DNA from 4 places in the Arthrobacter sp. MOO21 genome. Region 1 is predicted to be linked to each of the others. Evidence: riboswitches for the same ligand, from Rfam matches in the RefSeq annotation. Region 1 holds a riboswitch; each other region holds the start of a gene.
The links. Region 1 has a riboswitch for thiamine pyrophosphate ahead of thiC (phosphomethylpyrimidine synthase ThiC). Riboswitches for the same ligand answer to the same signal wherever they lie in the genome.
Positions count from the first base shown of each region.

Region 2: another riboswitch for thiamine pyrophosphate. It lies ahead of thiD (bifunctional hydroxymethylpyrimidine kinase/phosphomethylpyrimidine kinase); the one in region 1 lies ahead of thiC (phosphomethylpyrimidine synthase ThiC).
Region 3: another riboswitch for thiamine pyrophosphate. It lies ahead of thiO (glycine oxidase ThiO); the one in region 1 lies ahead of thiC (phosphomethylpyrimidine synthase ThiC).
Region 4: another riboswitch for thiamine pyrophosphate. It lies ahead of AC2JAJ_RS09455 (ECF transporter S component); the one in region 1 lies ahead of thiC (phosphomethylpyrimidine synthase ThiC).

Region 1 covers NZ_CM170671.2:3,486,511-3,494,325, forward strand. Annotated here, with positions in the region: gene ffh (signal recognition particle protein) at 1-88, shown strand, start outside; gene AC2JAJ_RS16175 (alpha/beta fold hydrolase) at 192-926, shown strand; gene thiC (phosphomethylpyrimidine synthase ThiC) at 923-2,752, opposite strand; TPP riboswitch at 2,747-2,854, opposite strand; gene AC2JAJ_RS16185 (amidohydrolase family protein) at 2,947-4,029, shown strand; gene AC2JAJ_RS16190 (VOC family protein) at 4,129-5,004, shown strand; gene AC2JAJ_RS16195 (hypothetical protein) at 5,111-5,563, shown strand; gene rpsP (30S ribosomal protein S16) at 5,744-6,166, shown strand; gene AC2JAJ_RS16205 (RNA-binding protein) at 6,168-6,410, shown strand; gene rimM (ribosome maturation factor RimM) at 6,510-7,055, shown strand; gene trmD (tRNA (guanosine(37)-N1)-methyltransferase TrmD) at 7,057-7,815, shown strand, end outside.
Region 2 covers NZ_CM170671.2:3,586,027-3,593,841, forward strand. Annotated here, with positions in the region: gene AC2JAJ_RS16690 (Rne/Rng family ribonuclease) at 93-3,566, shown strand; TPP riboswitch at 3,728-3,825, shown strand; gene thiD (bifunctional hydroxymethylpyrimidine kinase/phosphomethylpyrimidine kinase) at 3,815-5,344, shown strand; gene rplU (50S ribosomal protein L21) at 5,607-5,915, shown strand; gene rpmA (50S ribosomal protein L27) at 5,977-6,240, shown strand; gene obgE (GTPase ObgE) at 6,357-7,815, shown strand, end outside.
Region 3 covers NZ_CM170671.2:3,130,111-3,137,925, forward strand. Annotated here, with positions in the region: gene AC2JAJ_RS14600 (MBL fold metallo-hydrolase) at 37-1,437, shown strand; gene AC2JAJ_RS14605 (MFS transporter) at 1,555-2,835, shown strand; gene AC2JAJ_RS14610 (RNB domain-containing ribonuclease) at 2,840-4,327, opposite strand; gene thiE (thiamine phosphate synthase) at 4,367-5,050, opposite strand; TPP riboswitch at 5,078-5,196, shown strand; gene thiO (glycine oxidase ThiO) at 5,189-6,463, shown strand; gene thiS (sulfur carrier protein ThiS) at 6,460-6,696, shown strand; gene AC2JAJ_RS14630 (thiazole synthase) at 6,701-7,519, shown strand; gene AC2JAJ_RS14635 (hypothetical protein) at 7,589-7,815, opposite strand, start outside.
Region 4 covers NZ_CM170671.2:2,048,849-2,056,663, forward strand. Annotated here, with positions in the region: gene AC2JAJ_RS09415 (Na+/H+ antiporter subunit D) at 1-723, shown strand, start outside; gene AC2JAJ_RS09420 (Na+/H+ antiporter subunit E) at 720-1,265, shown strand; gene AC2JAJ_RS09425 (MrpF/PhaF family protein) at 1,262-1,540, shown strand; gene mnhG (monovalent cation/H(+) antiporter subunit G) at 1,530-1,940, shown strand; gene AC2JAJ_RS09435 (DUF4235 domain-containing protein) at 1,944-2,207, opposite strand; gene AC2JAJ_RS09440 (CDGSH iron-sulfur domain-containing protein) at 2,295-2,543, opposite strand; gene AC2JAJ_RS09445 (iron-containing redox enzyme family protein) at 2,682-3,767, opposite strand; gene AC2JAJ_RS09450 (heme-degrading domain-containing protein) at 4,109-4,651, opposite strand; TPP riboswitch at 4,739-4,878, shown strand; gene AC2JAJ_RS09455 (ECF transporter S component) at 4,942-5,565, shown strand; gene AC2JAJ_RS09460 (ABC transporter ATP-binding protein) at 5,565-7,115, shown strand; gene AC2JAJ_RS09465 (energy-coupling factor transporter transmembrane component T family protein) at 7,112-7,815, shown strand, end outside.

The sequences.
Region 1 (7,815 bases):
CGGGGCAGCCTTCGGCCAGCAGGGCGGCGACTTCGACCCTTCGCAGCTGAACCTGCCCAAGGGGTTCGACAAGTTCCTCGGCAAGTAGCCCCGAGACCCAGCTAGGTAGCGCCAGGTGTCGTTTTGACGGTTCAAAACGACACCTGGCGCTACTCACTTAAGATGACGGCGCCGTGGAATAGGGTTGGGACATGTTCAAGCAAAGGGTAGTGTTCGTGCACGGCGCCGGAAGCTTCGGTGCCGCTGCCTGGCCGCGCCAGCACGGCATGGCACTGTCCTACGACGCCTTGTTCCTGCGCCGGCACGGCTACGATGCGGCCACCGAGCCCCTGGCCTCCTCCTTCGCCGAGGACACCGCCATCGTGCTGCGGTCCCTGGCCGACGACGGGCGGGGAGCCGCCGGGGGACACGTCGTGGCACACGCCCAGGGAGCCATCGCTGCGATGATGGCCGCCGTTGAACGCCCCGACCTCGTCTATTCCTTAACCCTGGTGGAGCCGGCGTGCCTCTCCCTGACCGCCGAACTGCCGGCCACGGGCGCGCACATCAGCCTGATGCAGCCCCTCTTTGAGGTCCGGCACCAGCTCAGTGACGAGGACTTCCAGCGTGAGTTCGTGCGCCGGGTCTACGCCACGGACCTGCAGCAGCCCGCCACCGCCGAGGAGAAGCGGTCTGCCCGCCGGCTCCGGCTCCAGGCGCCGTCCTGGGAGGCGCCGCTGCACATTGTCCCGGGCGTTCCCACCCTGGTCCTGACCGGCGGCTGGGAGCCGCTGTACGAAGAGATTGCCGGCTACCTGCGGGAGACCGGTGCCCTGCACCGCGTTGCAGCGGGCGGGCACCGGCCCCATGATTCGCCGGACGGGGACCGGGCCATCCGGCAGTTCATCAGCCAGGTCAGTCGAAGCCAGACTGCCCGGGCGTCCTAGCTGCCCGCGGGGACCTGCAGCTCGGGCAGGTAGACCTTTCCGCCGGACGCCAGGAATTCCTGGCTCTTTTCGCGCATTCCGGACGCCATTTCCGCCAGCGCGGCCTGCGAGTCGGCTGAACCGTACTCGTCCCGGATGTCCTGGCTGATCCGCATCGAGCAGAACTTCGGCCCGCACATGGAGCAGAAGTGGGCCGTTTTGGCGGGTTCCGCCGGAAGGGTCTCATCGTGGAACGCCTCGGCGGTCTCCGGGTCCAGGGACAGCGCGAACTGGTCGCGCCACCGGAACTCGAAGCGGGCCTTGGACAAGGCGTCATCGCGTTCGTGCGCGCCGGGGTGCCCCTTGGCCAGGTCCGCGGCGTGGGCCGCGATCTTGTAGGTGATGACGCCCGTCTTCACGTCGTCCTTGTTGGGCAGGCCCAGGTGTTCCTTCGGGGTGACGTAGCAGAGCATCGCCGTGCCGTACCGCGCGATCTCCGTCGCGCCGATGGCCGAGGTGATGTGGTCGTAGCCGGGGGCAACATCGGTCACCAGCGGCCCCAGCGTGTAGAACGGGGCCCCCTTGCAGAGTTCCTGCTGGCGCTCCACGTTCTCCCGGACGAGGTGGAACGGAACGTGGCCAGGGCCTTCCACCATCACCTGGACGTCGTATTCCCAGGCCCGCTGGGTCAGCTCCGCCAGGGTGTCCAGTTCCGCGAACTGGGCGGCGTCGTTGGCATCGGCGGTGGCGCCGGGGCGCAGGCCGTCGCCCAGGGAGAAGGCGACGTCGTACTTGGCGAAGATTTCGCACAGCTCATCAAAGTGCGTGTACAGGAAGTTCTCCTGGTGGTGTGCCAGGCACCAGCCGGCCATGATGGAGCCGCCGCGCGAGACGATCCCGGTGACGCGGTTGGCGGTCAGCGGCACGTACCGCAGCAGCACCCCGGCGTGGATGGTCATGTAGTCCACGCCTTGCTCGCACTGTTCGATGACGGTGTCGCGGAAGATCTCCCAGGTGAGGGCGTTGGCTTCGCCATTGACCTTTTCCAGGGCCTGGTAGATGGGCACGGTGCCGATCGGTACGGGGGAGTTGCGGATGATCCACTCCCTCGTGGTGTGGATGTCGTCACCGGTGGAGAGGTCCATGACGGTGTCGGCGCCCCACTGGGTGGCCCACTGCAGCTTGTCCACCTCTTCGGCGATGGAACTGGTGACTGCCGAGTTGCCGATGTTGGCGTTGATCTTCACCAGGAAGGCCTTGCCGATGATCATCGGTTCGGATTCCGGGTGGTTGATGTTGCTTGGGATGATGGCGCGGCCGGCCGCCACCTCGCTGCGGACCAGTTCGACGTCGCAGTTTTCGCGCAGCGCGACGAACCGCATTTCGGGGGTGATGATGCCCTTCCGGGCATAGTGCATCTGCGTCACCGTGCGGCCTTCGACGGCGCGGCGGGGCACCGGCTGCGCGCCCTTCCACTCCGCAGAGGCGGCGCCGCGGCGCATCGCCGAGCGGCCGTCGTCGAGCAGGTTCCGCTCCCTGCCGCTGTAGGCCTCGGTGTCCCCGCGCTCCGCGATCCACTGCTCCCGGAAGGGCTGCAGGCCGCGTACCGGATCACTGCCGGGTCCTGCTGTCCGGTAGGTCCGGAAGGGCGCGTTCGGCTGGCCGTTCGGCGAGTCCTCCAGCGCAATTTCCGTCACCGGAACGCGGATCCCGTTCCCCGGGTCTTCGATGAACGCCAGCGAATGCGACTTCAGGGACTGGGTCACCTGGGGACCGGATTCTTCTCCCGCCAGCGCTGCTTCGGACGGAATCGGGGCAGGGTTCAACTGGGTGTTTTGTGTACTCAAGGAATACTCACTTCCTTCGCCGGCATTACCCGGACAGGTTCAACGGTCGCAGGCTGCATCAGCCCGATCTCAGCCCCTGCAGGGGCACCCGTGTGGTCAGGAACGAAGCTACCACACGCCCCGCAGGGACAAACGCGGCGAGCCCTGTAACATTCGCCGGTGCTAGCCTGTGCGGGCAGCGAAAGGAAGTCCGGATGCCAGAAGTAATCGAGTTCAGCGGTCCCGTCCTGACCAGGCCGGAGACCATGGAGCACGGGCTCTGGTCGGTGGACGGGCGTCTCACGTTCAGCCGCCCTGCAGCACCGCCGGGCAGGATCCTCGCCGGGTGGGTCCTGCCGGGATTCGCGGATGCGCACTGCCATATCGGTCTGGGTCCAGGCGGGCCGGTCGATTCCGCCACCGCTGAAGAACAGGCCCGGGCAGACCTCAACGCCGGCACGCTCCTGGTCCGGGATGCGGGTTCACCCGCGGACACGCGCTGGATGCAGGGCGGCCGGGACTTTCCGGTCCTTATCCGTGCCGGCCGGCACGTCGCGCGGACGCGCCGCTACCTGCGCGGTTTCGCGGAGGAGGTTGAGCCGGGCGGACTCGTTGAGGCTGTCCGCAAGCAGGCGCGCGACGGCGACGGCTGGGTCAAACTGGTGGGGGACTGGATCGACCGGGGCATCGGTGACCTGGCCCCGTGCTTTCCCGCCGCCGTCGTCCGCGATGCCGTGCAGGCGGCCCATGACGAAGGCGCGAGGGTGACGGCGCACTGTTTTGCCGAGGACACCCTGGACCAGATGCTGGACGCCGGAATCGACTGCATCGAGCACGCCACAGGGCTCCTGCCCCGCCACCTGCCGCGCTTCGCCGAGCAGGGCGTACCGATCGTGCCCACCCTCATCAACATCGCGACATTCCCCGACATTGCCGCACAGGCTGAGCCGAAGTTTCCGCGCTACGCCGCGCATATGCGGGCGCTGTGGGAACGCCGGTCCGAACGGGTGGGGGAGGCCTACGAAGCGGGCGTCCGGATCTTCGCCGGGACTGACGCCGGCAGCGTGATCGGACACGGGCGGATCGCGGATGAGATCCTTGCCCTGCACGCCGCGGGCCTGCCCATGGCCGCCGCCCTGGACGCCTCCTGCTGGTCGGCCCGCGCCTGGCTGGGAGCCGACAGCATTGCCGAAGGTGCCCGGGCCGACGTCGTGGTGTGCCGGGAAGACCCGCGGATGGTTCCGGAGACGATCAGGGTGCTGGCCCACGTGGTGCTGGGCGGGCGCGTCATCCGCTGAGCGGAAATCTTCGGCCGGCACTTGGAATAAATTGAAGCTTCAAGTAATTTTAATAAGTGGCCGTCACATCCGGAGGGCCTCCATCACAGGGAGCATTCAATGACCACAGAAGCCGCCACCCAGGACCTTCTTCCCGCCGACCTTGCCATGGGCACCGTCATGCTCAAAGTGGGCGACATGAAGGTCATGACCGACTACTACCAGCGGGCCCTCGGCCTCGACGTCGTCGCCGAGCAGGACGGGGGCATCTACCTCGGCCGCCTGCAGAAGCCGCTGGTGCACCTGGCGCCCGCCCCGGGGCTGAACCTTCCAGGCAGGGGTGAAGCCGGCCTCTTCCACACCGCTCTGCTGTTCGAGGATCAGGCCTCGCTCGCGGCCACCATCGCCACAGCCGCCCAGTACGAGCCGCGGGCCTTCACCGGCAGTGCCGACCACCTCGTCAGCGAGGCCTTCTACTTCACCGACCCCGAGGGCAACGGCATCGAACTCTACTGGGACAGGCCCCGCAGCAACTGGTCCTGGAACGGCACCGACGTCGTCATGGACAGCCTGGCGCTGCCTCCCCAGCGGTACCTAGAACAGCACCTCACCGAGGAGTCGCTCGAAGGCCAGCGCACCGCCGCCGCCGGCGTCGGGCACGTGCACCTGCAGGTGGGCGACGTCCAGACCGCGCGGGACTTCTACGTCGGAACCCTCGGGTTCGAAAAAACCGCAGGCTGGCACGGCCAGGCTTTGTTCGTCTCCGCGGGCCGGTACCACCACCATATGGCCATGAACGTCTGGAACAGCCGCGGCGCCGGCCCCCGCAAGGACACGCTCGGCCTGGGCGAGGTTCTCATCGAAGTTCCCACCGGGGACGACGTCGCGGCGCTGGCCGACCGCCTCAAGGTCGCCGGGGTGCCGGCGCACCACACCGGCGCCGAACTGCGCTTCGAGGATCCGTGGCGCAACAGGCTCCGGGTGGCGGTCCGCTAGGGCAGCGCGTGCGCACGGCCGCCGGCAGCTACTAGGCTGATGCCGTACGCCCGGGGCCCCAAAGGTGCCCGGAACGCAGCTTTGCCGACGGAAGAAGGGCACACCCATGGGCTTCACCGAGATCTTTGTCGCCACCCATGACGCAGCGCTGAAGCGCGCCGGCGTCCTCGACGAGGGCCGCGCCGGGGCTGCCGCGGCTCCCGCAGGCGGGGCGGTGCGGATCCAGGGGATCAGCGATTTCGAAGTGGAACAGCTGGGGGACCTCGCCGGGACTGCCGTCCATGCCGGCGGGGCCGACTATGAGCTGACCATGGTGGATGTGGCCAGCGACTCGCTCCTGGCGGTGCCGCCCGCCATGGTCCGCGCCCTGGCGGACCTGCTCACCTACGAGACGGAGGGTGAGGGCAACGTCCTTGACGACGTCGCGGAACAGTGGGCGGGCCAGGAGGACATGCCCTTCGGCGCCGCCCAGGCCCGGACCTACGTCCAGCAGCTGGCGGAACTTGCCGCCGGCATCGATGATTCCGAGCGCACCGGGCTGTACGTCTGGTCGGCCTGACCCGTGTGACCGGGCCAAGTCGAAATAACGCCACTGATCTGGCACAATGGACAGGTACTCGATCCGCGCGGCCCCTCTCTCCGTGTCCGGATCCTGTCCTTCGAGCCCGCAAGTACGGCCCGCCCCACGGGTGCAGAAAGCCGGGTTCACCCCTTTTCTGAAACAGGAGTGACCACAAAAGTGGCCGTAAAGATTCGCCTTAAGCGCTTCGGCAAGATGCGCGCCCCGTACTACCGCATCGTCGTCGCGGACTCACGCACCAAGCGTGACGGCCGTGCCATCGAAGAGATCGGCAAGTACCACCCCACCGAAGAGCCCTCATACATCGAGGTCAACTCCGAGCGTGCACAGTACTGGCTGTCCGTCGGCGCCCAGCCGTCCGAGCAGGTCGCCGCGATCCTGAAGATCACCGGTGACTGGCAGAAGTTCAAGGGCCTGCCGGGCCAGGAAGGCACCCTCAAGACCAAGGTCGAGAAGGAAGCCTTCGTTGCCCCCGAGAAGGGCTCCGTCATCATCCCGGAAGCCATCACCAAGAAGGCTTCCAAGTCTGACGCTGCCGAGGCCCCGGCCGACGCCGAAGCTGAGACCACCGAGGCTGAGTAGATTGCTGGCAGAAGCGCTGGAGCACCTGGTCCGGGGAATCGTCGATTCCCCGGATGACGTCAAGGTCAGTTCGAAGAGCAACCGCCGCGGGGATACCCTCGAGGTGCGTGTTCATCAGGACGACCTGGGACGGGTGATTGGCCGCCAGGGCCGCACCGCCCGCGCACTGCGCACGGTGGTGGCAGCGCTGGCCGGCGGCGAACCGGTCCGGGTCGACGTCGTCGACACCGACCGCCGCCGCTGAGCGCACGGCAACACCAGCTTTTGCTCCGGCCCCTCCACCTGCAGGTGGAGGGGCCGGAGTTCTTTTATACAAACACCACAATCGGGAACAGGGGAACACATGCAGCTTCAGGTGGCGCGGATCGGCAAGCCGCACGGAATTCGCGGGGAAGTCACGGTCCAGGTCCTGACCGACGCCCCTGAGGACCGTTTCGTGCCGGGAACGCAGTTGGTGCTGGAGCCTGCGGCGTCCGGTCCCTTGACGGTAAGCAGTGCGCGGTGGAACAAGGACATCCTGCTGCTCGGCTTTGCGGAAGTGGCGGACCGCAACCGGGCGGAGACGCTCCGCGGGGCCAAGCTCTTCATCGAAACCGAGGAGCTTGACGAGGACGACGACGAGGGCTGGTACGAGCATGAACTGGTCGGACTGGAGGCCCGGGTCGGGTCGCAGGTGGTGGGCAAGGTAACGGCGCTGAACACGATGCCGGTCCAGGACCTGCTCACGGTCACCACCCCCGGCGGCGAAGAGGTCCTCATCCCGTTCGTGGAACAGATCGTGCCCGAAGTGAACATCGGGGAAGGCTTTGTCCTGCTCACCCCGCCGGACGGACTCTTCGAACTGAATTCCGAGCAAGCCGCCGCCGGCGATACGGAAGGCAGGGACTAAGGTGCGGATCGACGTCGTCAGCATCTTTCCCGAGTACCTGGCGCCCCTTGAACTCTCGCTGATCGGCAAGGCCCGCCAGGACGGAATCCTGGACCTGCAGGTGCACGACCTCCGCAGCTTCACCACGGACAGGCACCGCACCGTTGACGACACACCCTATGGCGGTGGTGCCGGGATGGTCATGAAGCCGGAGCCGTGGGCGCAGGCACTCTCCGCCGTGGCGGAGGGGCAGCAGGACGCGGAGGGCAAACCCGTCCTGATCGTGCCGTCGCCGGCAGGGGAGCGGTTCACCCAGGCCCTCGCCTACGAACTGGCCGAGGAACAGCACCTGGTATTCGCCTGCGGCCGTTACGAAGGCATCGACGAGCGGGTAATCGAATGGGCGCAGGAGCACTTCACCGTGCGCCCCGTCAGCCTGGGTGACTATGTGCTCAACGGCGGGGAAGTGGCTGTCCTGGCGATGGTGGAGGCCATCGGGCGCCTCCTCCCGGGAGTGGTGGGCAACCCCGAGTCCCTGGTCGAGGAGTCGCATTCCGACGGGCTCCTTGAGTACCCCGTATACACAAAACCTTCCGTCTGGCGCGACCGGGAAGTGCCGGCCGTGCTGCTCAGCGGCAACCACGGGAAGATCGCCCAGTGGCGACGCCACGAACAGTACCGGCGGACGGCGGAGCGCCGCCCCGACCTGCTGCAGGAGTTCGACGCCGGCAGCCTCCCGCGTGCCGACCGCACCGCACTGCAGGACCTGGGTTACGACATC
Region 2 (7,815 bases), 100 kb from region 1:
TTGACTTCTGTCAACGCCTGCGGGTTTTGACAATATGTGCCCCAATGGGTGCCGGATGTGGCGGTACGTCAGGGGCAGGAGTGTTGCCACATATGGACAATGAGCTGGAACTGGCCGTTAACGAAGATGCGGCGGCTACAGAAGCCGCAGCGGCGCCGAAGAGGGCCACGCGCACCCGCCGCAAGGCGGCGCCCAAGGGTGCGGCGGCCGCTGCCGCTGCACCGGAAGACACTGTTGCCACGCCGGAAGGCACTGTTGCTGCGCCGGAAGGAACTGCCGCTGTGGACGGTGTTGAAGGAGCCGAGCCCCAGGCAGCCGAGCCCAAGGCCCCGGCGCGCCGGACCCGGGCACGGAAGAAGGCGGACGCCACCGAACCCTTGCCGGCCTTCGCTGCCGGCGACGCTGACTCCGCTGCAGCCGCGCCGGACACGGCGGCTTCCCCTGTCGCCGCACTCGACGGCGCCACGCAGGGCGTCGCCATGCAGGATGCAGCAACGCCGGAGGCCCCAACTGGTGCCGGTCCCGTCGCCGCACCGGCCCCTGAGGCAGAAGGCGAGGCGAAGCCCGTCCGCCGCCGCCGGGTAGCCACCCGCAAGGCAGCGGCTCCGGCCCCGGCCCAGGAGGCGGCCGTTCAGGACGCAGCCCAAACGCAGCCTGCACAGGAGCAGGGGAACGACGCCCAAACGGTCGAAGACCGGGCCGCCGGCAACCAGGCGGCCGGGGCCCAAAGCCCTGGTGTCCAGGGCACGGAAGCCCATGCCGCCGATGCCCAGGCCTCCGATGCCCAGGCCGCCGAAGCCGACGCTCCGCAGGCAGCGGACGAAGCAGAAGCCGCGGAGGAAGGAAAGCCCGCCGCCGAGGCTGCCAGCCCCTTTGCTTCCCTTTTCATGGAGCCTGGCTCGCCGACGTCGGTACTCTTCCAGGCCCCGGACCTCAGTGCTGTGCAGCGCCCCGCGGCCGCCGCGGCCGAGCCGGAAGAGGACGAGGAAGAGGCCGAAACGGACGACGCCTCAGGCCGCCGCCGGCGGCGCAGCCGTGGCCGCCGCGGGCGCAGCCGCCTGGGCGGAACCGAAGATGACACCGAGGGCGGCGCCGGCACGGACGCCGAAGGCGCTGAAGATACCGACGAGGACGCCGGGGGACAGCTGGAGGACGGCGTAACGTCCCGTCGCCGTCGTCGCCGCCGCCGTGGCGACCAGGACCTTGAACTGACCGGCGGCGGGGATGATGACCCGCCCAACACCGTGACGAGGGTGCGCGCCCCGCGTCCCGTGAGCGAGGCGCCGGCCAGCAACCGGGTAGCCAGCGTGAAGGGTTCCACGCGCCTGGAAGCCAAGAAGCAGCGCCGCCGTGAGTCACGAGACACCGGACGCCGCCGCACCGTCATCACGGAGGCGGAGTTCCTGGCGCGCCGGGAGTCCGTTGACCGGCAGATGATCGTCCGCCAGCGCGACGACAGGATCCAGATCGCCGTCCTCGAAGACGGCGTGCTGGCCGAGCACTTTGTCTCGAAGACCCAGCAGGACTCCCTCATCGGCAACGTGTACCTGGGCAAGGTGCAGAATGTGCTGCCGTCCATGGAAGCTGCGTTCGTGGACATCGGCCGCGGCCGCAACGCCGTGCTGTACGCCGGTGAAGTGAACTGGGAGGCCGTCAACCTCGAGGGCAAGCAGCGGCGCATCGAAAACGCCCTGAAGTCCGGCGACACGGTCCTGGTCCAGGTGACCAAGGACCCCGTGGGCCACAAGGGTGCCCGCCTGACCAGCCAGATCTCGCTGCCGGGCCGGTACCTGGTCTACGTCCCCGGCGGTTCCATGACCGGCATTTCGCGCAAGCTGCCCGACGTCGAACGCAACCGGCTCAAGCGCATCCTCAAGGACCGGCTCCCCGAGCAGGCCGGCGTCATCGTCCGGACCGCCGCCGAAGGGGCATCCGAGGAAGAGCTGACGCACGACATCAACCGGCTGCGGGCCCAGTGGGAGGGCATCGAAAGCCAGTCGAAGTCCACCAAGATCCTCGCTCCCGAACTGCTGTACGGCGAACCGGACCTGACCATCAAGGTGGTCCGCGACGTCTTCAACGAGGACTTCTCCAAGCTGATCGTGTCCGGGGAAGAGGCCTGGGACACCATCGAGGCCTACGTCACCTATGTTGCTCCGGACCTTGTGGGGCGCCTGGAGAAGTGGACCAAGGACCAGGACATCTTCTCAGCCTGGCGGATCGATGAGCAGATCCACAAAGCCCTGGAGCGCAAGGTCTTCCTGCCCTCCGGCGGCTCGCTGGTGATCGACCGGACCGAAGCCATGACCGTGGTGGACGTCAACACCGGCAAGTTCACCGGCAGCGGCGGCAACCTCGAAGAAACGGTGACCAAGAACAACCTCGAAGCTGCCGAGGAAGTGGTGCGCCAGCTCCGCCTGCGCGACATCGGCGGCATCATCGTCATCGACTTCATCGACATGGTCCTGGAATCCAACCGCGACCTGGTCCTGCGCCGCCTGGTGGAATGCCTTGGCCGGGACCGCACCAAGCACCAGGTTGCCGAGGTCACGTCATTGGGCCTGGTCCAGATGACCCGCAAGCGCATGGGTACCGGGCTGCTCGAGGTCTTCGGCGAACAGTGTGAAGCGTGTGCCGGCCGCGGCGTGGTCACCTACGACGATCCTGTGGAGCACCGCCGTGCCAACATCGTGGCGGCTGAGCACCACGTGCAGCGGTCAGAGAGCCGGCCCGAGGGCCGGGGGGAAGCCTCCCGGAGCGAAGGCCAGCGGACCGACAACAGCCAGCCCGCCGGACGTTCCGAGCGCAAGCGGCGGCGCGGACGCGGCGGCCAGCAGCCGGAGCCCGCCCCGGCACCGGCCGTCCATGTGCACACTGTCCATCCGGACCCCGCCGACGCTGAGCGGCACGCCAAGGCGGAAGCCACAAGGCTGGCCCTGGCGAACATCGCCGCAGCGGCCCATGCGGCGCACCTGCACGACGACGAGGTCGCTGCCGCCCGCCAGGCGCCGCCCGCGCCGCCGGCGGTGGAGCAGCCTGCCCCGGCTGAAGCCGACAAGCACGACGCCGGCACCCGGCCCGCTGCCGTCCTCACCTTCGGCGGCGAGACGGTGCCACTGCCGTTCGTGGAGCACGCGGGGGAGCAGCAGGCACAGCCCGCCTTCACGCTGGACCGGCTCGCGGAAGCGTTCGCGCACCTCGGGCAGCCAGCTCCTGCGGCGGAAGCCGCAGCGGCCCAGCCGGTGGAAGCAGCGCAGGAAGCCAAGCCTGCGGACGTGCTGCGGGAGCCGGAGCCTGTCGCCGCCGTACCGGAAACGGAACAGGCGGCGCCGGACCAGTCCCGCCAGCGGCGGCCGCGGCGCCACCGCGGTGCCAGCCGTGCCCAGGGTGCTGCCAACGAGACCACCGTCCAGCACCACGAGAACGCGCCGGCGTCCGCCGGGGGCCACTCGCACGAGGCCAAGGCCCCGGATACGGTGAAGGCACAGGCGGCCACAGCGGAGCCGGGCAAGGTTGCCGGGGAGCCCATCATCCTCGGCGTCGGAGTCCCGGCCTCGGAGCTCTAACCCCGGAGCTCCCGTAAGGCATGGCCAACACGGCCACTGGAAGTCCCCGTTGCGTGGACGTTTCCCCCGCGAAGTGCGGGGGAACTGTCCACATGGCGGGGACTTTCTGCGTGCCCGGCCCTGTCACCTTTCCCCCGGGTGCACCCGGGCAGCTAGGCTGGGGAACCGACACGGGGTGCCGCGCACAGGGCCGGCTGAGATCCACACCCGTTGAACCTGTCCGGCTAGTACCGGCGAAGGGATGTCTGTTGTCTTCCACCCTTTCCTTGCCCCTGCCTGCTGCGCCCGTTGCTTCCACCGTGGGCCGTGCTGTTCCCCGGGTCCTCTCCATCGCGGGGTCTGATCCCTCCGGCGGCGCTGGCATCCAGGCCGACCTCAAGAGCATCGCCGCGCACGGCGGGTATGGCATGGCGGCCATCACCGCTCTCACCGCGCAGAACACCCGCGGCGTCCAGGCTGTGCACGTTCCGCCTGCCGCCTTCGTGGCGCAGCAGCTTGATGCGGTCAGTGATGACATCTGCATCGACGCAGTGAAGATTGGCATGCTCGGTGACGACGCCGTCATCCGTACTGTCCGCGAATGGCTCGCCACGGTGCGTCCCGCCGTCGTGGTCCTTGACCCGGTGATGGTGGCCACCAGCGGTGACCGCCTGCTGAAGGAGTCCGCAGAAGCTGCGCTCCGGGAACTGCTACCCCTGGCGCACCTCATCACACCGAACCTTCCCGAACTCGCAATGCTGGTGGGCGGCGAGCAGGCGCAAACGTGGGAGGCGGCACTGGACCAGGGGCGGCACCTGGCGGATGCAACCGGCGCAACCGTCCTGGTGAAGGGCGGGCACCTGAGGGGAACGGCGTGCCCTGACGCGCTGGTCAACACCTCCGGCCAGCTCTCCAGCGAGGTGGTGGAGGTGCCCGGACACCGGGTGCCCACCCGCAACAGCCACGGGACCGGCTGCTCGCTGTCATCCGCGATGGCCACGGTACAGGCGCGCCTGGGCGACTGGGAAGCATCCCTGCGCACGGTCAAGCCCTGGCTGGCCGGCGCGCTCGAAAACTCAGGACAGTTGGATGTGGGCCAGGGAAACGGTCCGGTCCACCACTTCCACCACATCCGGCCTGCACTGCCGGAGGGTGGCTTCGCTGCCCGGCTGTGGGCGGAATCCGAACAGTACCTGGCGGAGATCTACGGGCTCGAATTCATCCGCGGCCTTGCCGGCGGCCACCTTCCCGAAAAGGAGTTCGCCTACTACCTCGCCCAGGATGCGATCTACCTGAACGGCTACTCGCGGGTCCTTGCGCGGGCCAGTGCACTGGCCCCATCCGAGGCGGAGCAATTGTTCTGGGCGGGATCGGCCCGGCAGTGCCTCGAAGTGGAGTCGGAACTGCACCGGTCGTGGCTCAGCACCCGACCGGCGCAGGACGGACTCGGCCCCGTGACCAAGTCCTACGTTGACCACCTCACCGCTGCCTCGGCGTCGGGCAGCTACGCGGTGCTGGCCGCGGCCGTCCTGCCCTGCTTCTGGCTCTACGCCGAGGTGGGCGAAAAGCTGCACGCGCAGTTCCTTGCAGCAGGGGAGCCTGCCGGGCACCCCTATGCGGACTGGCTGCGCACTTACGCCGACGAGGGCTTCGCCGAAGCCACGCGCCACGCCATTTCGATCGTTGATGGTGCCGGCCGGGCGGCCCCGGAGCACGAGAGGGACGCGATGGTAACGGCCTTCAGGCAGTCCTGCCGGCTCGAAGTCGACTTCTTCGACGCGCCGCGACTCTATTCCTGACACTCCGCCGGCTGCGGCGCCGGTAGTATGGAACGGCACGGTAACGGCGCAGCCGTGGGCTTGTGGTTGCTATCACAACCCACCCGCCGGAACCAGCCTCATTTGCGGCCGGAGACGAACCTAGCGTATTCTTGATCTTCGGTGCTTACGCCAACACTTGGGTTTCTGACCCCACGGCGTTGAGGCACAGCGAGAAGCCAGGCTTATGTGGCCGGTACCGCACGCAATTTTGTTATAAACGTCGAGAGAAGTGAGTTCCCAAGTGGTGTACGCGATTGTCCGCGCAGGCGGCCGCCAAGAGAAGGTTTCCGTTGGAGACTTCGTTACCCTGAACCGCGTCGCCGGTGGAGCCGGCAGCACCATTGAGCTGCCCGCCCTGCTCCTGGTTGACGGTGACAAGGTCACCTCCGCCGCCGCCGACCTGGCCAAGGTTACTGTTACGGCTGAAATCCTCCAGGACCTCCGCGGTCCGAAGATTGTCATCCAGAAGTTCAAGAACAAGACCGGCTACAAGAAGCGCCAGGGTCACCGCCAGGAACTGACCAAGGTCAAGATCACTGGCATCAAGTAACCTCCGGTTACTGTTCAGGTATTTCAACAGATTCCCCAGAATTTAAAGGCAGGCATTTCAGATGGCACATAAAAAGGGCGCGAGCTCCACTCGCAACGGCCGCGACTCCAACGCTCAGTACCTCGGTGTGAAGCGCTTCGGCGGCCAGGTAGTTTCCGCAGGCGAGATCATCGTCCGCCAGCGTGGCACCCACTTCCACCCGGGCGCCGGCGTTGGCCGTGGCGGCGACGACACCCTGTTCGCCCTGACCCCGGGCGCCGTTGAATTCGGCACCCGCCGCGGTCGCCGCGTCGTCAACATCGTTGCTGCTGCAGCTGCAGAGTAACAACCAGTTCTGAAGTGGTGGAGCGGGCCTGTTGGTCCGCTCCACTGTTCTTTTAACCGCATTACAATCGATGTGGCGTCCACGGGCGCCGCATAAACAGCTTTGAGGAGATCCACGTGGCCAGCTTTGTAGACCGGGTAGTCCTGCACGTATCCGGCGGTACCGGCGGCCATGGATGCGTCTCCGTCCACCGTGAGAAGTTCAAGCCGCTGGGCGGGCCCGACGGCGGCAACGGCGGCAACGGCGGCGACGTGATCCTGCGCGTCGACCACCAGACCACCACCCTCCTTGACTACCACCACGCACCTCACCGGCACGCCAGCAACGGCGGCCCGGGCATGGGGGACTGGCGCGGCGGGAAGAACGGCGAGACCCTTGTCCTGCCCGTCCCGGACGGCACAGTGGTCAAATCCAAGGACGGCACTGTCCTGGCGGACCTCGTCGGCGAAGGTACCGAGTACGTTGCGGCCGCCGGCGGCCTGGGCGGCCTGGGCAACGCCGCCCTCTCCTCGCAGAAGCGCCGCGCACCCGGTTTCGCGCTCCTGGGAATCGAAGGCGACTCCCGGGACATCGTGCTGGAACTGAAGTCCATCGCGGATATCGCGCTGGTGGGTTTCCCGTCCGCGGGCAAGTCCAGCCTGATCGCCGCCATGTCCGCCGCCAGGCCCAAGATCGCGGACTACCCGTTCACCACGCTGATCCCCAACCTTGGCGTCGTGCAGGCCGGCGACGTCCGGTTCACCATCGCCGACGTTCCGGGCCTCATCGAAGGCGCCAGCGAAGGCAAGGGCCTGGGGCACAACTTCCTCCGCCATGTCGAGCGCTGCGCGGCCCTGGTCCACGTGCTCGACTGCGGCACCCTGGAATCGGACCGGGACCCCCTTTCGGACCTTGCCATCATCGAGGCCGAGCTGGAGAAGTACGCCGTGGACATGAGCTACGCGGGCCAGGACGGCAAGGTGGTTCCCCTGAACCACCGCCCCCGCCTGGTGGCCTTGAACAAGGTGGACCTGCCGGACGGCAAGGACATGGCCGAATTCGTCCGTCCGGAGCTTGAGTCCCGCGGTTACCGCGTCTTCGAGGTGTCGGCCACAAGCCACGAGGGCCTGCGCCAGCTGGGCTTTGCCATGGCCGAGATCGTCAAGGCCGCGCGCGACGCTGTCGAAGCTGCACCGCCCAAGGTCCAGCCGGCAGTGCTGCGGCCGCGCGCCGTCAATGAAACCGGGTTCAAGATCCGGCGCGAGGAAAAGAATCTGGAGCCGCTGTTCCGCGTCCTGGGCGAGAAGCCTGAGCGCTGGGTCAAGCAGACCGACTTCACCAACGAGGAAGCCATCGGCTACCTGGCCGACCGGCTGGCTAAGCTGGGCGTGGAAACAGAACTCTTCAAGCAGGGCGCCAAGCCGGGCGACACTGTGGTCATCGGTGAGGATGACGGCGTCGTCTTCGACTGGGAGCCCACCATGATGGCAGGGGCTGAGCTCCTGGCCTCGCCGCGCGGCACCGACGTCCGGTTTGCCGATATCGGCGACCGCCCCACCCGCAGCCAGAAGCGCGAGGAGCAGCTGGAGCGCCGCG
Region 3 (7,815 bases), 360 kb from region 1:
CACCCCCATCCCCTTTCAACTGAAGGAGAGCACCCCATGCTTATTGAGCGCATTTACGACGAAGACCTCGCCCAGGCCAGCTACGTCATTGGCTGCCAGGCCAAGGGTGAAGCGATCGTGGTGGACGGCCGCCGTGACATCGCCGTCTACCAGGACCTTGCCGCGAAGAACGGCATGAAGATCGTGGCTGTCACCGAGACCCACATCCACGCCGACTACCTTTCCGGCACCCGCGAGCTGGCAGCCGCCACCGGCGCCAGGATCTATGTCTCCGGCGAGGGCGGTCCGGACTGGCAGTACGCGTTCGAGGGCGAGCGGCTCTACGACGGCGACACCATCACCCTGGGCAACATCAGCATCAAGGCCCTACACACCCCTGGCCACACCCCCGAGCACTTGTCCTTCCTGGTCACCGACGGCGCGTTCAGCGACCAGCCCGGCTACCTGCTCTCCGGGGACTTCGTCTTCTCCGGCGACCTGGGCCGGCCCGACCTGCTGGACGAAGCAGCCGGCGGCATCGACACCCGCTTCGAGGGCGCCAAGCAGCTCTTCGCCAGCCTGCGCGACAAGTTCCTCACCCTGCCCGACTACGTCCAGGTCCACCCCGCCCACGGCGCCGGCAGCGCCTGCGGCAAGGCCCTCGGCGCCATACCGTCTTCCACCGTCGGCTACGAACGCCTCTACGCCTGGTGGGGCCCCTACCTCGCGGCCAACGACGAGCAGGGCTTCATCGACGAACTCCTCGACGGCCAGCCCGACGCCCACGCCTACTTCGGCCGCATGAAGCGCGAAAACCGCGAAGGCCCCGCCGTCATGGGCGAACGCACCCCGCTGCCCGAGCTCTCCGCCGGGATCGTCGCCGCAGGCCTGGCGGAAGACACCCTGACCTTCATCGACACCCGCTCCAACAGCGAAGTCCACGAAGGCACCGTGGCCCGGTCCCTGAACGTCCCGGCCGGCAAGTCCGTGGCCAGCTACGGCGCCTGGGTGGTGAATCCGGAAACGGACAAGAACCCGCTGGTGCTGCTGGCCAAGGACCAGGAGCAGGCGCAGGACATGTGGGACCACCTGGTCCGCGTGGGCATCGACAACGTGGCAGGCTACCTCACCAGCATCGACGGGCTGCCCACCTTCACCCCCAAGCTGATCCAGCCAGAGGAACTCGAAGGCTTCGACGCGGCCATGGTCCTGGACGTCCGCAACAAGACCGAGCACAAGGCCGGGCACGTCCCGGGCTCGTACCAGCTCAGCGGCGGCCGCGTCATGTGGCACCTCGACGAACTCCCCGACGGCGGCACCATCGTCACCTACTGCCAGTCAGGCGTACGGAATTCCGTAGCCGCCAGCGCCCTGCGCCGTGCCGGGTACGACGTCGTCGAACTCGACGGCAGCTACGCCGCCTGGAACGCCTTCCTGAACAGCGTCCCCGCCGCCTAACCAGCCGGCCAAAGACCGCCCGGGCAGGGCCCCCCTCCTGCCCGGGCTCCCGGCCCGGGCGCGTCCCCCGCGCGCCCGGGCCACCTTCATGCCCACTGACCAGGACGGAGCACCCCGATGCCAAACGGGAACCCACAGCGCCATACTGCGGGACCCGCCGGAGCCATATTGGGCCTGCGGCAAAACCTGGCCCAGTTCATGCTTCTGGTGGCGGTCAACGCCCTGGTGGGCGGAACCCTCGGGCAGGAACGCACGGTCCTGCCCCTGCTTGCCTCCGAAGCCTTCCACCTTGACCTCTACACCGGGGCGCTGACCTACATCCTCGCCTTCGGCCTGGCCAAGGCCGTGACCAACTACTTCGCGGGCACCCTGTCCGATAGGCACGGCCGCAAACCCGTCCTCGTTGCCGGGTGGCTCGCAGCGGTCCCCGTCCCGCTGATGCTCATCCTCGCCCCGTCCTGGGGCTGGATCGTCGCGGCCAACGTGCTGCTGGGCATCAGCCAGGGCCTTACCTGGTCCACTGCCGTGATCATGAAAATGGACCTCGCCGGTCCCAGGCAACGCGGCCTCGCCATGGGTTTCAACGAGGCCGCCGGCTACCTGGGCGTCGCCGTCACCGCGCTGGCCACCGGCTACCTTGCATCCACCTACGGCCTTCGGCCCGCCCCCTTCCTCCTCGGTGCCGCCTACATTGCCATGGGGCTCGGACTGACTGTGCTGGCTGTGCGGGAGACCCACGACCATGCGAGAACCGAAGCTTCCCGCCATTCCGGTCCGCACCGCCATGCGGGCGCCGGGCTCACCACGGGCCAGGTGTTCACCCTCACCAGCTTCAAGGACCGCTCCCTCTCCGCGGCCAGCCAGGCCGGGCTGGTCAACAACCTCAACGACGGACTGGCCTGGGGCCTGTTTCCGGTCCTGTTCGCCGCAGCCGGGCTGGGCCTGGGCGAGATCGGTATCCTCGCCGCCGTCTATCCGGCGGTATGGGGCGCCGGCCAGCTCGCCACCGGCGCACTGTCAGACAGGTACGGGCGGAAATCCCTGATCACCGCCGGCATGCTGGTCCAGGCCGCGGCACTGGGGCTGGTGGCAATCGGCACGGACTTTGCCACCTGGCTGGGCGCCGTCATCCTCCTCGGTGCAGGTACGGCCATGGTGTACCCCACCCTGCTCGCCGCCATCGGGGACGTGGCACACCCCGCGTGGCGGGCACGCTCGGTGGGCATCTACAGGTTATGGCGCGACGGCGGATTCGCCGTGGGTGCCTTGCTGTCGGGAGTGCTCGCGGACGCCTTCGGGATACCCGCCGCCACTGCCGCCGTCGCCCTCCTGACCGCAACCTCCGGCGTCGTGGTCGCGGTGCGCATGCGCAGTACCGACCACCAGGGAGGCAGTTGACCTGCTAGGGAACGAGTTCGAAGTGGACCTGGCGGGCCGTGATGTCCGACGCCAGCAGCCGGACCCGGACCTTGGTCCCTGACTCCAGTTCGCCGGCACAGCGGGCGGTTACTGCCGGCTCGGCAACCTGGATGATCCCCGAACTGCCGTTGCCGTTCCCGTTCTTGCCGTTCCCGCTCTTCCCGTTGCCGTTCCCGTTTTGCGGCTTTGAGCCGGAGATCACGATGGCATCGAACTCCTGCCCGATATGGTTCACCAGGAGCGCAGCCTCCACTGTGTCCAGTGCCAGCCGCTCCATCCGTGACGCCAGCTGGTCTGAACCTGCCATGATGCCGGGCAACAATGGAAGGGCCTCACGGGCCCAGGCCGGCACATCCCCGCCGTTGCTCAACGCCTCACAGATCACCAGCACAAACCGGTCCACCAGGCGGCGCAACGGGGCGGTGGTGTGGGCATAGGCGGCGCCAATCGCGGACTGCACGGCGTCTTCCGGGACCGTCCCGTCAAAGGCGGTGTAGGAGGCGCCCCGGAACAGCATGCCGGCCGAATGCATGATGGCCAGTTGGCGCGGGTCCCTGGGGTCCAGGGACCGCAGGTACTCGCCGTAGCTCACTTCCCCGTCCCACGGCCTGCCCAGCACCTCGGTCTGCAGCCGGAAGTGCCGCAGGGACCGCTCGTCCGGCGCGGGCATGGTGCGCAGGATGCCCACCTTGCCGGCCAGCATCATTTGCGCGGCCGCCATGCCGGTCATCAGCGAAATCTGCGCATTCCAGTCCTCGACGGGAAGCTGGGGGACAGCGTCGATCCGGAAACCGCCGTCGGGCAACTGGACGATCTCCTGCTCCGGCATGTTCAGGCTGGCGCCGTTGCGTGCCCGCTCGAGTTGCACCCGCTTGAGGCCCACCTCGCGCAGCAGATGCAGCACGGGGTGGGCGCTGCCGTCGTCGAGGGCCGCCTGCGCACCTTTGTAACTGAGCTTGTCGCGGCTGCGGACCCTCGCACGCCTGACGCCCACCGAGGAAACCTCCGCGTCGCCGTCGAGCACGAAATGCCAGACGAAAGCGGAACATTCCTGCCCGGGCAGCAGGCTGCCGGCCCCCTCGCTGATGACCTCCGGATGCAGCGGGATGCGCCCGTCCGGCGCGTAGAAGGTCTGGCCCCGGCGGCGCGTCTCGGCGTCGAGCGGACCTCCGGGGGCAACGAACGCCGGCACGTCCGCGATCGCGTACAGCACCCGGTAGCCGGTGCCCTCCTGTTCGATGAACACCGCCTGGTCCAGGTCCGTGGACGAGGCCGGGTCGATGGTCACGAATTCGACGCCGGTCAAGTCGTAGGAGGGCAGCTGCAGCGACGCCACTGCTGCTTCGGCGTCTTCCACGGCTTCTGCCGGGTACGGGCCGGGCAGCTCCAGTTCCGTCCGGAGCGCACCCAGCGCTTCCTCAAGGGCATTCTTGTGGTCGTGGACGTTGGGGGCGAGCCGATGGTGTGACACAAAACTCAGCGTATCTCCAAGTACGCCGATAGCGCAGGCTCAGGACTTGGCGCTGTCCAGCGCGTCGAGCAGGGAGGCCGCCGCGGCGGCAGGATCGGCAGCTTCCGTGATCGCGCGGACCACGACGATCCTGCGCGCGCCGGCTTCCACCACCTGGTGCACGTTGCCATGATCGATGCCGCCAATGGCGAACCAGGGCACCGGGTCCCCGGCCTGGGCGGAGGCTTCGGCAGCGTACTTCACCAGGTCGGGGCCGACGGCGGTCCGGCCGGGTTTGGTGGGTGTGGCCCAGACGGGGCCAACGCAGAAGTAGTCCAGGCCGGAAGGGCCGGCAGTGGCTGCGAGGGCGGCGTCCACCTGGCCGGGGGTGTGGCTGGAGAGCCCGATGGCGGCATTGCCGTTGACCAGGGTGCGGGCGGCAGCCAGCGGAAGATCCTTTTGGCCGATGTGGAACACCGGCGCCCCGGACAGCACCGCGATGTCCGCCCGGTCGTTCACTGCCCACAGCCGGCCGTGCCGCAGTGCGGCCTCCTTCAGGACCGCCAGGAGGTCCAGTTCCTCCGCCGCCTCGATGCCCTTGTCGCGCAGCTGGATGATGTCGACACCGCCGGCGAAGGCGGCATCCACGAACTCCGCGAAGTCACCGCGGTCCCGGCGCGCATCCGTGCAGAGGTACAGGCGTGCGGTATCGAGGGCAGGAATTAATGAGGGGGACTGATTCATGCGTGCAAGCCTAGTTCCTCTAAACTGGGCAGGTACTGCGGGAGCCTGCGGCAGCTGTCATAAAGCGCCGGGCTGAGAGGGCGTCAGAGCCGACCGCTTGACCTGATCCGGTTAATACCGGCGTAGGGAAGGAAACAGATGGGCATTCCCCTCGACATTTCATCCGGGCCCGAAGATCCCCGGATCCATGCCGGCGTTGCCGTCATCGGCGGGGGAGTGGTGGGGCACGGCATCGCCTGGGAGGCGCAGCGCTCCGGGCGGTCGGTGGTACTGGTGGATGACGCACCGGGAAGCGGCGCCAGCTGGGCCGCCGCGGGCATGCTGGCGCCGGTGAGCGAACTGCACTACCAGGAGGAGGACCTCCTGGAACTCATGCTCGAGTCATCCTCGCTCTGGCCCGGCTTCGCCGCCGGAGTCGCCGCCGCAACGGGTTCGGATTCCGGATACCTGACGACGCCGACCCTCGCCGTGGGTGCCGACGCCGCCGACCGCGCGGCGCTGATGGACCTGCGCCGGGTGCAGCAGGCCAACGGCCTGGAAGTGGAACCCCTCACCGTGCGGGAGGCCCGCCGGCGCGAGCCCCTGCTCAGCCCCGGCATTGCCTGCGCCCTGGACACGCCGGCCGACCACCAAGTGGATCCGCGCCGGCTGGTGGGCGCAATCCGGCTGGCCCTCGCCGGTGCCGCCGCGCGGACCCCCGAACTTGCGGTCGAAGGTGCCGCTGACGGCTTTGCGGTGCAGGACCGGGCCGCCGGGCTGCTGTGGGACGGCGGAAAGGTTGCCGGTGTGCGCCTCGCCGGCGGCGGCACCATCCACGCCACGGAAACGGTGGTGGCCAACGGGCTGCAGGCTCCTGGACTCGGGGGACTGCCCGACGGACTGCGCCTGCCCCTGCGCCCCGTGCACGGGGACATCCTCCGCCTCGCCGTCCCCCAGCACCTCCGTCCGCTGGTGACCTCAACGGTGCGGGGCCTGGTCCACGGGCTTCCCGTGTACATCGTTCCCCGCCAGGACGGAACCGTGGTGATCGGAGCCACCCAGCGTGAGGATGCGCTCCCGGATGCGGTGAGCGCCGGCGGCGTCTACCAACTGCTCCGGGACGCCCAGGCGCTGGTGCCGGCCGTCGCCGAACTGGAACTGCTCGAATGCACCGCCCGCGCCCGTCCCGCAACGCCGGACAACGCCCCGCTGCTGGGCCGGGTGCCCTTGCCGGCCGGGTCGGGCGCGCACATTCCCGGCCTCATCATCGCCACCGGATTCTTCCGCCACGGCGTCCTGCTCACCCCCGCGGCGGCGGCCATCTGCCGGGACCTTCTGGACGGCACCGCCGACCCCCGCTGGTCCCCGTTCAGTCCGGACAGGTTCTCGCGGCCACTGGCGGCCACCGGCACCCACATCAAGGAGACAGCATGAACATCACCCTCAACGGAAACCCGCACACTGTGGTGGACGGCGCGTCCATCACCATGCTCGTCAGCCAAGTCACCGGCCGTCCGCTCGCGGCCGACGGCCAGGCGACTGATGGCAGGAAGCTGGGTGTCGCCGTCGCGCACAATGCCCAGGTGGTGCCCCGCAGCCAATGGTTCGCCACGGCGCTCGCCGACGGCGACGACATCGAACTCGTCACTGCAGTACAGGGAGGCTGACACCATGACCGAAACCAGCACCATCAACCCCGCAGGCCAGGCTGCCGCGCCGGGCGACGCCCTGGTGATCGACGGCGTCGAACTGGCATCGCGGCTGATCATGGGCACCGGCGGGGCGCCGAGCCTGGACGGCCTCGGGGCCGCTCTCCTTGCCTCCGGGACGGCGCTGACAACAGTGGCAATGCGCCGTTATTCCACGGCCGAGACCGGCTCGCTGTTCCAGCTGCTGGTGGACCACAACATCCGGGTGCTGCCCAACACCGCCGGCTGCTTCACGGCCCGGGACGCGGTCCTCACCGCGGAGCTGGCGCGGGAGGCGCTGGAGACCGACTGGGTGAAGCTGGAGGTCATCGCCGACGAACAGACCCTCCTGCCCGACGCCGTCGAACTCGTGGACGCCACGGAGCAGCTGGTCAACCGCGGCTTCAAGGTCTTTGCCTACACCAACGATGATCCGGTGCTGGCACTGCGGCTGGAAAACCTTGGCGCCACCGCGGTGATGCCGCTGGGCGCACCGATCGGTACCGGGCTGGGGATCCTGAACCCGCACAACATCGAGCTCATCGTTTCCCGCGCTTCGGTGCCCGTGGTCCTGGACGCCGGCATCGGCACGGCCTCCGATGCCGCCCTTGCCATGGAGCTGGGCTGCGACGCCGTGCTGCTGGCCACTGCCGTGACGCGGGCCCAGAACCCCGCACTGATGGGCGAGGCATTCAAGCATGCGGTGATTGCCGGGCGTATGGCGAAGGCAGCCGGGCGCATCCCGCGCCGCGAACACGCCCTGGCGTCGTCGGCCATGGAGGGCCGCGCCGAGTTCCTCTGAACCGCGCCTTAACGCGACTGTGGCCACCACCCCGGGAAGGGTGGTGGCCACAGTCGCGTTAAAGCCCGTTCACCGGCGGAGGATGGCAGTAAGCCGCTCCATGTCGTGGCGCGCACGGGTGCGGCCAAGGTAGGCGACGGCGCCGATGGAAGCCGCGGTGCCGAGCACCACGGGCAGGACCCACGGCAGCCAGGTCAGTCCGGGCAGGTAGCCAAACCCGGCCGCCACCAGGATGATCCACGTCAACGCAGCGACACCCGCGGCGACACCGGCGGCAACACCCGCGCCGTACTTGG
Region 4 (7,815 bases), 1.4 Mb from region 1:
CAAAGCGACATCAAGCGTCTCCTCTCGTTCACCCTGGTCAGCCATATCGGCTACATGGTGTTTGGGCTGGCCATGTCCTCCGCCGCCGGACTGGCCGCGGCCGTCTTCTACGTGGCCCACCACATCACCATCCAGACCAGCCTCTTCCTGGTGACCGGCCTGATCGAGCGGCGGGGAGGCAGCTCCTCCGTGGACCGGCTGGGCGGCCTGGCCAAGCTCTCTCCCCTGCTGGCCCTGCTGTTCTTCGTCCCCGCCATGAACCTCGCCGGGATTCCGCCCTTTTCCGGGTTCCTGGGCAAGGTGGGCCTGCTGCAGGCCGGCGTGGAACTGGGGACGCCGCTTGCCTATGCCCTGGTGGTCGGCGGCGTGGTCACCAGCCTCCTGACCCTGTTGGCCGTCGCCCGGGTCTGGAACCGCGCGTTCTGGCGCCGGCCCACCGACGCCGAGCATCCGGATCCGGTGCTCCTTGCCGCACCGGCGGCGAGGGTTTCCGGTCCCGGAGCCAAGCCCAACGACACGGTGACGCTGCTGCCGCGCACCATGGTGGGCTCGACCATGGGCCTGGTGGTCATCGGGGTTGCCCTGACCGTTTTCGCCGGGCCGCTGTTCGAGCTGTCCGGCCACGCGGCACGGGACATGCTGGACCGGGCCCCGTACATCCAGGCGGTCCTCGGCGACGGATCCCCCGTTCCTGCCGCCCCTGTGGTGGGAGGAGGACGATGAGCCGGCAACGGATTTCCCTGCGCCAGGAGCTGCCGCTGCTGGTGTGGCTGGTGGTTGTGTGGGGGGCCCTGTGGCAGGACTTCAGCCCTGGCAACCTCCTGTTCGGCGCGCTGCTGGCGGTGGGCGTCGCGCGGCTGTTCTACCTTCCGCCGGTGGAGCTCAGCGGCCGGTTCAACATCCTGTATGCAGTGCCCTTCGCCGTGGTGTTCCTCGGCAAGGTGGTGGTGGCCAGCGCGCAGGTGTTCTACCTTGCCGTGGTCCGAGGGCCAAAGGTGACCAATGCCATCGTCGCTGTCCGGCTGCGCAGCCACCAGGACCTGCTGGTCACCGCCACGGGGCACGTGATCTCCCTGATTCCCGGATCCCTCGTGGTGGAGGTGGACAGGTCAACGTCCACCCTGTACCTGCACGCCATCAACATCACCTCCCGCGAGGACGTGGAAAGCCTGCGGAACGAGGTGCGGTCCATCGAGGCCGGCCTGATCCGGATCATGGGCACGCCGGAGGAACTCGAAGCCGTCCGAAAGGAGGCAGTCGCGTGATGGACGCAGTCCTGGCGGTGACCGCCGCCATCTTCTCCCTGGCTGCCGCCGGAGCGATCATCAGGATCGCCCGCGGCCCCTCGCTGCTGGACCGGGTGCTCGCCGCCGACGTGCTGCTGGCCATCCTGGGCGGCGCCCTGTGCATCGATATGGCGGTGAACCGGCACCTGAACAACCTCATGCTGGTGGTGGCCATTTCCATCATCGGTTTCATCGGGTCCGTCACGGTGGCCCGTTTCGTTGCCGACCGGAGGGTGGACCCCAATGAATCCTGACTTTTCCGGTCCGGACGGCTGGGTTGACCTGGCCTCCGCCGTCTTCATGGTGGTCGGTGCACTGATGTCCCTGGCGGCCGCCATCGGCCTGCTGCGCTTCCCCGACCTGATGTCCCGAATGCACGCAGCCACCAAGCCCCAGGTCCTGGGCCTGTTCCTGCTCCTGGCAGCCATCGGCCTGCAGCTGCGGACCTGGTGGGTGTGGCCGGTGCTGCTGGTGGCCTGGATCTTCCAGCTCCTCACCGTCCCCGTGTCCGCACACATGGTGGGCCGGGCGGGCTACCGCACCAAGCACCTGCACCGGGAGCTGCTCAGCGCGGACGAGCTTGAAGCCGTAGTGCAGAAAGCCGCCGCCGAGGCTGCCCGGAAGGACAGCTCCGACGATGGCGGCACGCGCTAGTTCCTAGACGATGTCCTGGCTCTTGGCGAAGCGGGCGATGGCGCGCTGGGTGCCGCGGTTGGCCAGGACCTGGATGATGGCGCTGACCGATGCCGAGATCAACGCGAAGGTCAGGGCCGAACGCAGGCTCGTTGGGACGTCCTCGTTCTTGCCGGTGGGCGCCTTCTGCCCGGTGGTCTTTTCCCAGATGCCGTTGACCAGCTTGGTTCCGGCCAGGCCTGCGAGGAGGCTCACCCCGGTCCCGAGCAGCTTGATGAAAAGGTTCATTCCCAGTACTCCTTGACAGCGGAAAGCGGACTGCCTCCAGCCTAGCCGTACACCCGGGCGCGCCCGGGTAGGCCCGCCCGCCGTGGCCTATCCCGCGGGGCGCTCCGTGCGGAACTTGATCATCTTGTGGGTTCCGTCGCAGTAGGGCTTGATGGCCGAGGCCCCGCACCGGCACAACGCCACGGTTTTGCGGTCGCGGGGCACCGGGCCGCCGGAGGGAGTGACGATCTCAAACTCGCCCCTGACAATCAGTGGCCCGTCGGGGCACACCACAATGGAACTGGCGGCCGGTTCCCCGGCGCCGTTTTCCGTGGTTTCCGGCTGCTCCTGGTTCACATTTGCTCCTCTGTGGTTCGGGCGTGGGCTTTGCCGCGGTGGCGCAGCCGGAGTTCGGCCTCCCGGATTCCAGGGCCTCGGGTTCGTCGGCCCAGCGCAGGGGAAGGATGTACTCGGCGTCCTGCCGCGGCCGCGGCGTCATGCCGCCACGGGCACTGCCGCCCGCAGCGATGATTTCCCGGACTCCCAGGAGCCCAGCAGGTGGGCCGACAGCCGGCTGTCGATGGCCATGACCGCCGTGGCACCGAACAAGACATCCCCCAGGAGTTCCGGCTCGGCCTCCACCAGCCCACCTGCCAGGTCCCGGCCGGCGATCTGTTCGTGCACGGCGTCGGCTTCCACATGTTCATCGAAGTAGTGCGTGACGCCGGCATCGAAACCGTGGCGGCGGAAGCCGTTGCCGTAAAAGCGGTTGGGCTGGGAGGACGTCATCTCGTAGATGGCCAGGTGGCCGGTGATGGCGCCGCGGAGCCGCCGGTTCAATCCGCACAGCGACATCAGGTTGACCGAAGCGAGGGAGACCGCTGGGACGGCGTCAACGTACGCGCCGTAGGAGTCATCCAGTCCGATGCCGCGCATGGTGCGGGCAAACAGGGCACTGTGCATCCGTTCTGGCCGGCCGCCCCCGTACTCGTCCGCCTGGATTTCCACGAGCGCGGCCTTGGCGCGGCCAGTGAGGCGGGGAATGGCCCAGGTATGCGGATCGGCTTCCTTCAGCTGGTACACCGATTTGTGCACCAGGAACTCCTTCAGCTGCTCCAGCGACGCCTTCCTGGCCACGTAGCGCGAGACACTCGGGCCGGTGTCGCTGGCAGCAAGGTCGAAGAGGATCCGGGCGACGTCGTCGCTGGTTGGATTGCCACCGGGCACCCGGCTCCCGGTGAAGGCGCCGGTGGCCGGAACGCCGTGTTCCCGGCCGACCTTCCGCGCGGCCTCACGGAGCGCCTTTTCGAAGGGCTCCTCGATCATCCGCCGGATCCGGATCAGTCCAGGCTCCCACTCCCAGTCGTCGGCGACGCCGTCGAGGCCTGAGTAGTGGAGTTCGTAAAGGCTGAAGAGGGAGAGCTGGATGTCCTCGTGGCCAATGATGTCCCCGGCCAGGGCCAGCTGTCCCGCCACCATGGCGTGCAGTGCGTCCAGGTCAGCCGCGGAGGAAGCCGGCGCCTGCACCAGGACTTTGAACAGGGCGCTGCTGACGGGTCCTCTGGTTTCCGGGATTCTCATGGTGCTCCTTGGTCTGCCGCGCCGATGCCGGGAACGAACGCGGGGGAGCCTGTGCCTGGCGCTGCCAGGCCGTGTCCTCCTCGAAACCCGGGAGGAATATAGTAAGCATGGCTTAGTAATTAAAGCCATGCGGGAACCGGGGATGAACTGCAGAACGCTTTCCGGGAGGGACCGTGCCTGACGGTCATGGGGGAGATGCGGAGCGTTCTGGTGCCGGACACCGCGCAGGAACACCGCTGGCCCGGTTACGTTGCCGCTGCGGCGGGAGCTGGCCCAGTCCATCGTCGAGTCGGTGGCCGCGGGTGCCGGGATCACCACGCACTTCGACGAATGAGCGGCAGCTACACCTCCAGCGCCGAGCCAAGGACGTCCCGGAGGGCTTCCACCACCAGGTCGTGGTCCTGCACCTGGGGCAGCCCGGAAACGGCGACGGTTGCCACCGCTCCCACTCCCGTGACGAAGATGGGGAAGGCACCCCCGTGCGCGGCGTAGCGGGACTGGTCGAACCAGGCGTTGTCTTCTATCCGGCCGCCGCCCAGCCGGCCCCGCAGGCCCACCAGGAGCGACGGCACCTCGTACCGTGCGGCGGTGCGCTGCTTGGCCCGGATCCAGTGGCCGTTGTCAGGCGTGGCGCCCGGCAGTGCGACATGGAAGAGGACTTGATCGCCCTTGGTGATGTCGATGGCGATGGGATGGTCCCGCTCCTTGCCCAGTTCCACGAGGAGGAGGCCAAGGTTCAGGGCGTCATCCGGGGAAAACCCGGGGAACTGCAGCTCCCGGACCTCCGCTTCGACGCGGGCGATCAACGCCTCCAGGGACCCTTCGGGCTGCGTGTCGAGGGAATCCGGATCGAACTCGGTCACATGCGGCGGATTGGCACTCATGCCCCACAATCTACCCCTCGCCAGGTGTAAACTTGACCACGCCCGCAAGGGCTGAAATACACGCCTGAATTGAACCAAAACCACCATTTACAACGACAGGGGAGCGCCGCCGTCGGCATCCCGGCCAGGCCGGGGAACCGCAGGTGGGCGCTGAGAGTGCGGACCGCCGCAGACCCTCGAACCTGATCCGGTTAGTACCGGCGCAAGGGAGTCGAGTTCTCGAAGTGATTGGCAACGGCACTCAACGCCGGATTGCCGCGCTTTCCCCTCCTGTTACCCAGGAGGATCACATGAGCACAGCAGCAATCAAGAAGACCACCAGCAAGTCCTGGCGCGTCGTGGACATCGTGGTGGCGGCCCTCGTCGCCATCGCCGGCGGCGTCATTTTCTGGGCCTGGTCCCAGGGCGCGGCCGCAGTATCCGTGCCGATGAACGCGGCCTACCCGCCCCTGACCGGCCTCATCGCCGGCGGCTGGATGATCCCGGGTGTCCTGGGGATGCTGATCATCCGCAAGCCCGGAGCTGCGCTGTTCTGCGAAACCGTGGCAGCCACCGGTGAACTCCTCATGGGTTCGCAGTACGGCACGTCCGTCCTGTTCTCCGGCTTCGTCCAGGGCCTGGGCGCGGAGATCGTCTTCGCGATCTTCGTCTACCGCAAGTTCAACCTGCCCGTGTCCCTGCTGGCCGGTGCGGCATCCGGCCTCTTCTGCGGCCTGAACGACTCCTTCGCGCCCTGGGGCTGGAACATCGCCTACTCCGGCGCGGACAAGCTGGCCTACATCGTCTTCTGCATGGTCTCCGGAGCCATCATCGCCGGCGCGCTGTCCTGGATCGCGACCCGCGGCTTGGCCCGCACCGGGGTCCTGAGCTCCTTCGCCTCGCGCAAGGCCGCAACGGAGCCCGTCTTCTCCTGATGCCCGCCGCTTCCCAGGACGCCGGGGCTCCCGCCAGGCCTGCCGCCATCACCGCCCGAGGCTGGGGCTGGCGGCATGCCGGCAGGTCCAAGCCGGCCGTCAACGCCCTCAACCTTGACATCAGCCCGGGGGAGCGCGTGCTCCTGCTGGGTCCCTCCGGCGCCGGAAAGTCCACGCTCCTGCATGCCCTTGCCGGGGTGCTGGGGGATGTGAATGACGACGGCGAGGCCGGGGATGCCGACGAGGCGGGTTCGCTGCTGGTCGACGGGGAGTCCCCGCGCGCCCGGCGCGGCCATGCCGGGCTGATGCAGCAGGACCCGGAGACCCAGGTGGTCCTGTCGCGGCTGGGTGACGACGCCGCCTTCGGCGCCGAGAACCTCGCGGTGCCCCGCGACGCCATCTGGGCGCGCGTACACGAGGCGCTGGACGACGTCGGGCTTGCCCACCTTCCGCTGGACCACCCGACGTCGGCCTTGTCCGGCGGGCAGAAGCAGCGCCTCGCGCTGGCCGGCATCCTTGCCATGCGCCCCGGACTGATCCTGCTGGACGAACCCACCGCCAACCTGGACCCGGACGGAGTGCTGGAAGTCCGCGACGCCGTCGCTCGCTGCCTCGACAAGACCGGGGCCACGCTGGTGGTGGTGGAACACCGGGTATCCGTGTGGAAGGACGTCGTGGACCGGATCGTGGTCCTGCAGCCCGGCTCCGCCGCTGAGGATGCCGTACTCCTGGACGGGCCGCCGGACCGCGTCCTTGCAGAGGCCCGGACCATGCTCGCTGCCGCGGGAGTCTGGGTGCCCGGTTACGTACCGGCAACCCGAAGCCGTGCGGCAGTTCCGGCCGCGGGGGCGGGCAACCTTCTGCTGGCCGCCGAGCAGCTTGCCGTTTCCCGCGAGCGTCCGCGCCGCAGCGGCTTCCGGAAGGTGCCGCCGGTCCCGGTCCAGGAAGGCCTCACGGCCCAGGTCCGGGCGGGGCAGGCGCTGGCCATCACCGGGCCCAACGGTGCCGGAAAATCGACCTTCGCCCTGACGCTCGCCGGCCTGCTGGAACCGGTGGCAGGGACGGTGTCCGCCACGCTGGACCTCAGCCGCGGCGCGGGCATCGATCCGTACAAGTGGAAGGCCGAACAGCTGATTTCGCGGGTTGGCACCGTGTTCCAGGAGCCGGAGCACCAGTTCGTGACGGGCAAGGTGCTCGATGAACTGCGCTTCGGCCCACGCCACCTGGGCCACGGCGGGGAACGGGTGGACGAGCTGCTGGAGCGGCTCCGGCTGACCGCCCTGGTGGATGCCAACCCGTACACCCTGTCCGGCGGCGAGAAGCGGCGGCTGTCCGTAGCCACCGTCCTGGCCGCCAGCCCGCAGGTCCTGGTGCTGGACGAGCCCACCTTCGGCCAGGACGCCAACACCTGGGCGGAGCTGGCATCGTTCCTGTCCGAACTACTGGACGCCGGCACCGCGGTGGTCTCCGTAACGCACGATGCCGAGTTCACCGCCGCCCTGGGCGGGGCCGAACTGCGGATGGCCGCGGCGGAAGCGGTGGCGCCATGAGGCAGCAACTCACCCTGCGCGGCAACCACGCGCTCCTGACCCGGGCCAACCCGCTGAGCAAGTTCGCCGCCGTCGTGCTCATTACGGCGGTCCTGGCGCTGTCCATCGACTGGGTCTCCGCCTCGGTGGCCCTGGTGTTCGAAGTGCTCCTGTTCCCGCTTGCCGGCCTGACGCCGTCCCTGTTGTGGCAGCGCGGCTGGCCGCTCATCCTCGCCGCCGCCGTCGGGGGCTGGAGCACCTCCATCCTGGCTCCGGACAGCGGGCGGATCCTGCTCGACGTCGGCATCTGGAGCATGAGCGAGGGGTCCCTGCAGCTGGGGATCGGGTTTTTACTCCGCGGGTTCGCCATCGCGCTTCCCGCGGTGCTGCTCATGAGCTGCACCGATCCCACGGACCTCGCCGACGCGCTGGCGCAAAAGGCGCGGCTGCCGCACCGCTTCGTCCTGGGAACCCTGGCCGCGATGCGCCTGGTGGGCCTGATGGCTGAGGAATGGCAGACCATCGGCATGGCCCGCCGGGCCCGTGGCGTTGGCTCCCGCGGCAACGTGGCCCAGCGCGTAAAGGCAACGCTGGGGCAAAGCTTCGGCCTGCTGGTGCAGGCGATCCGCCGTGCGTCCCGGCTGGCGGTGACCATGGAGGCCAGGGGATTCGGGGGCGGGCCGCGGACCTGGGCCCGAGAATCCACCTACAGCGCACTGGA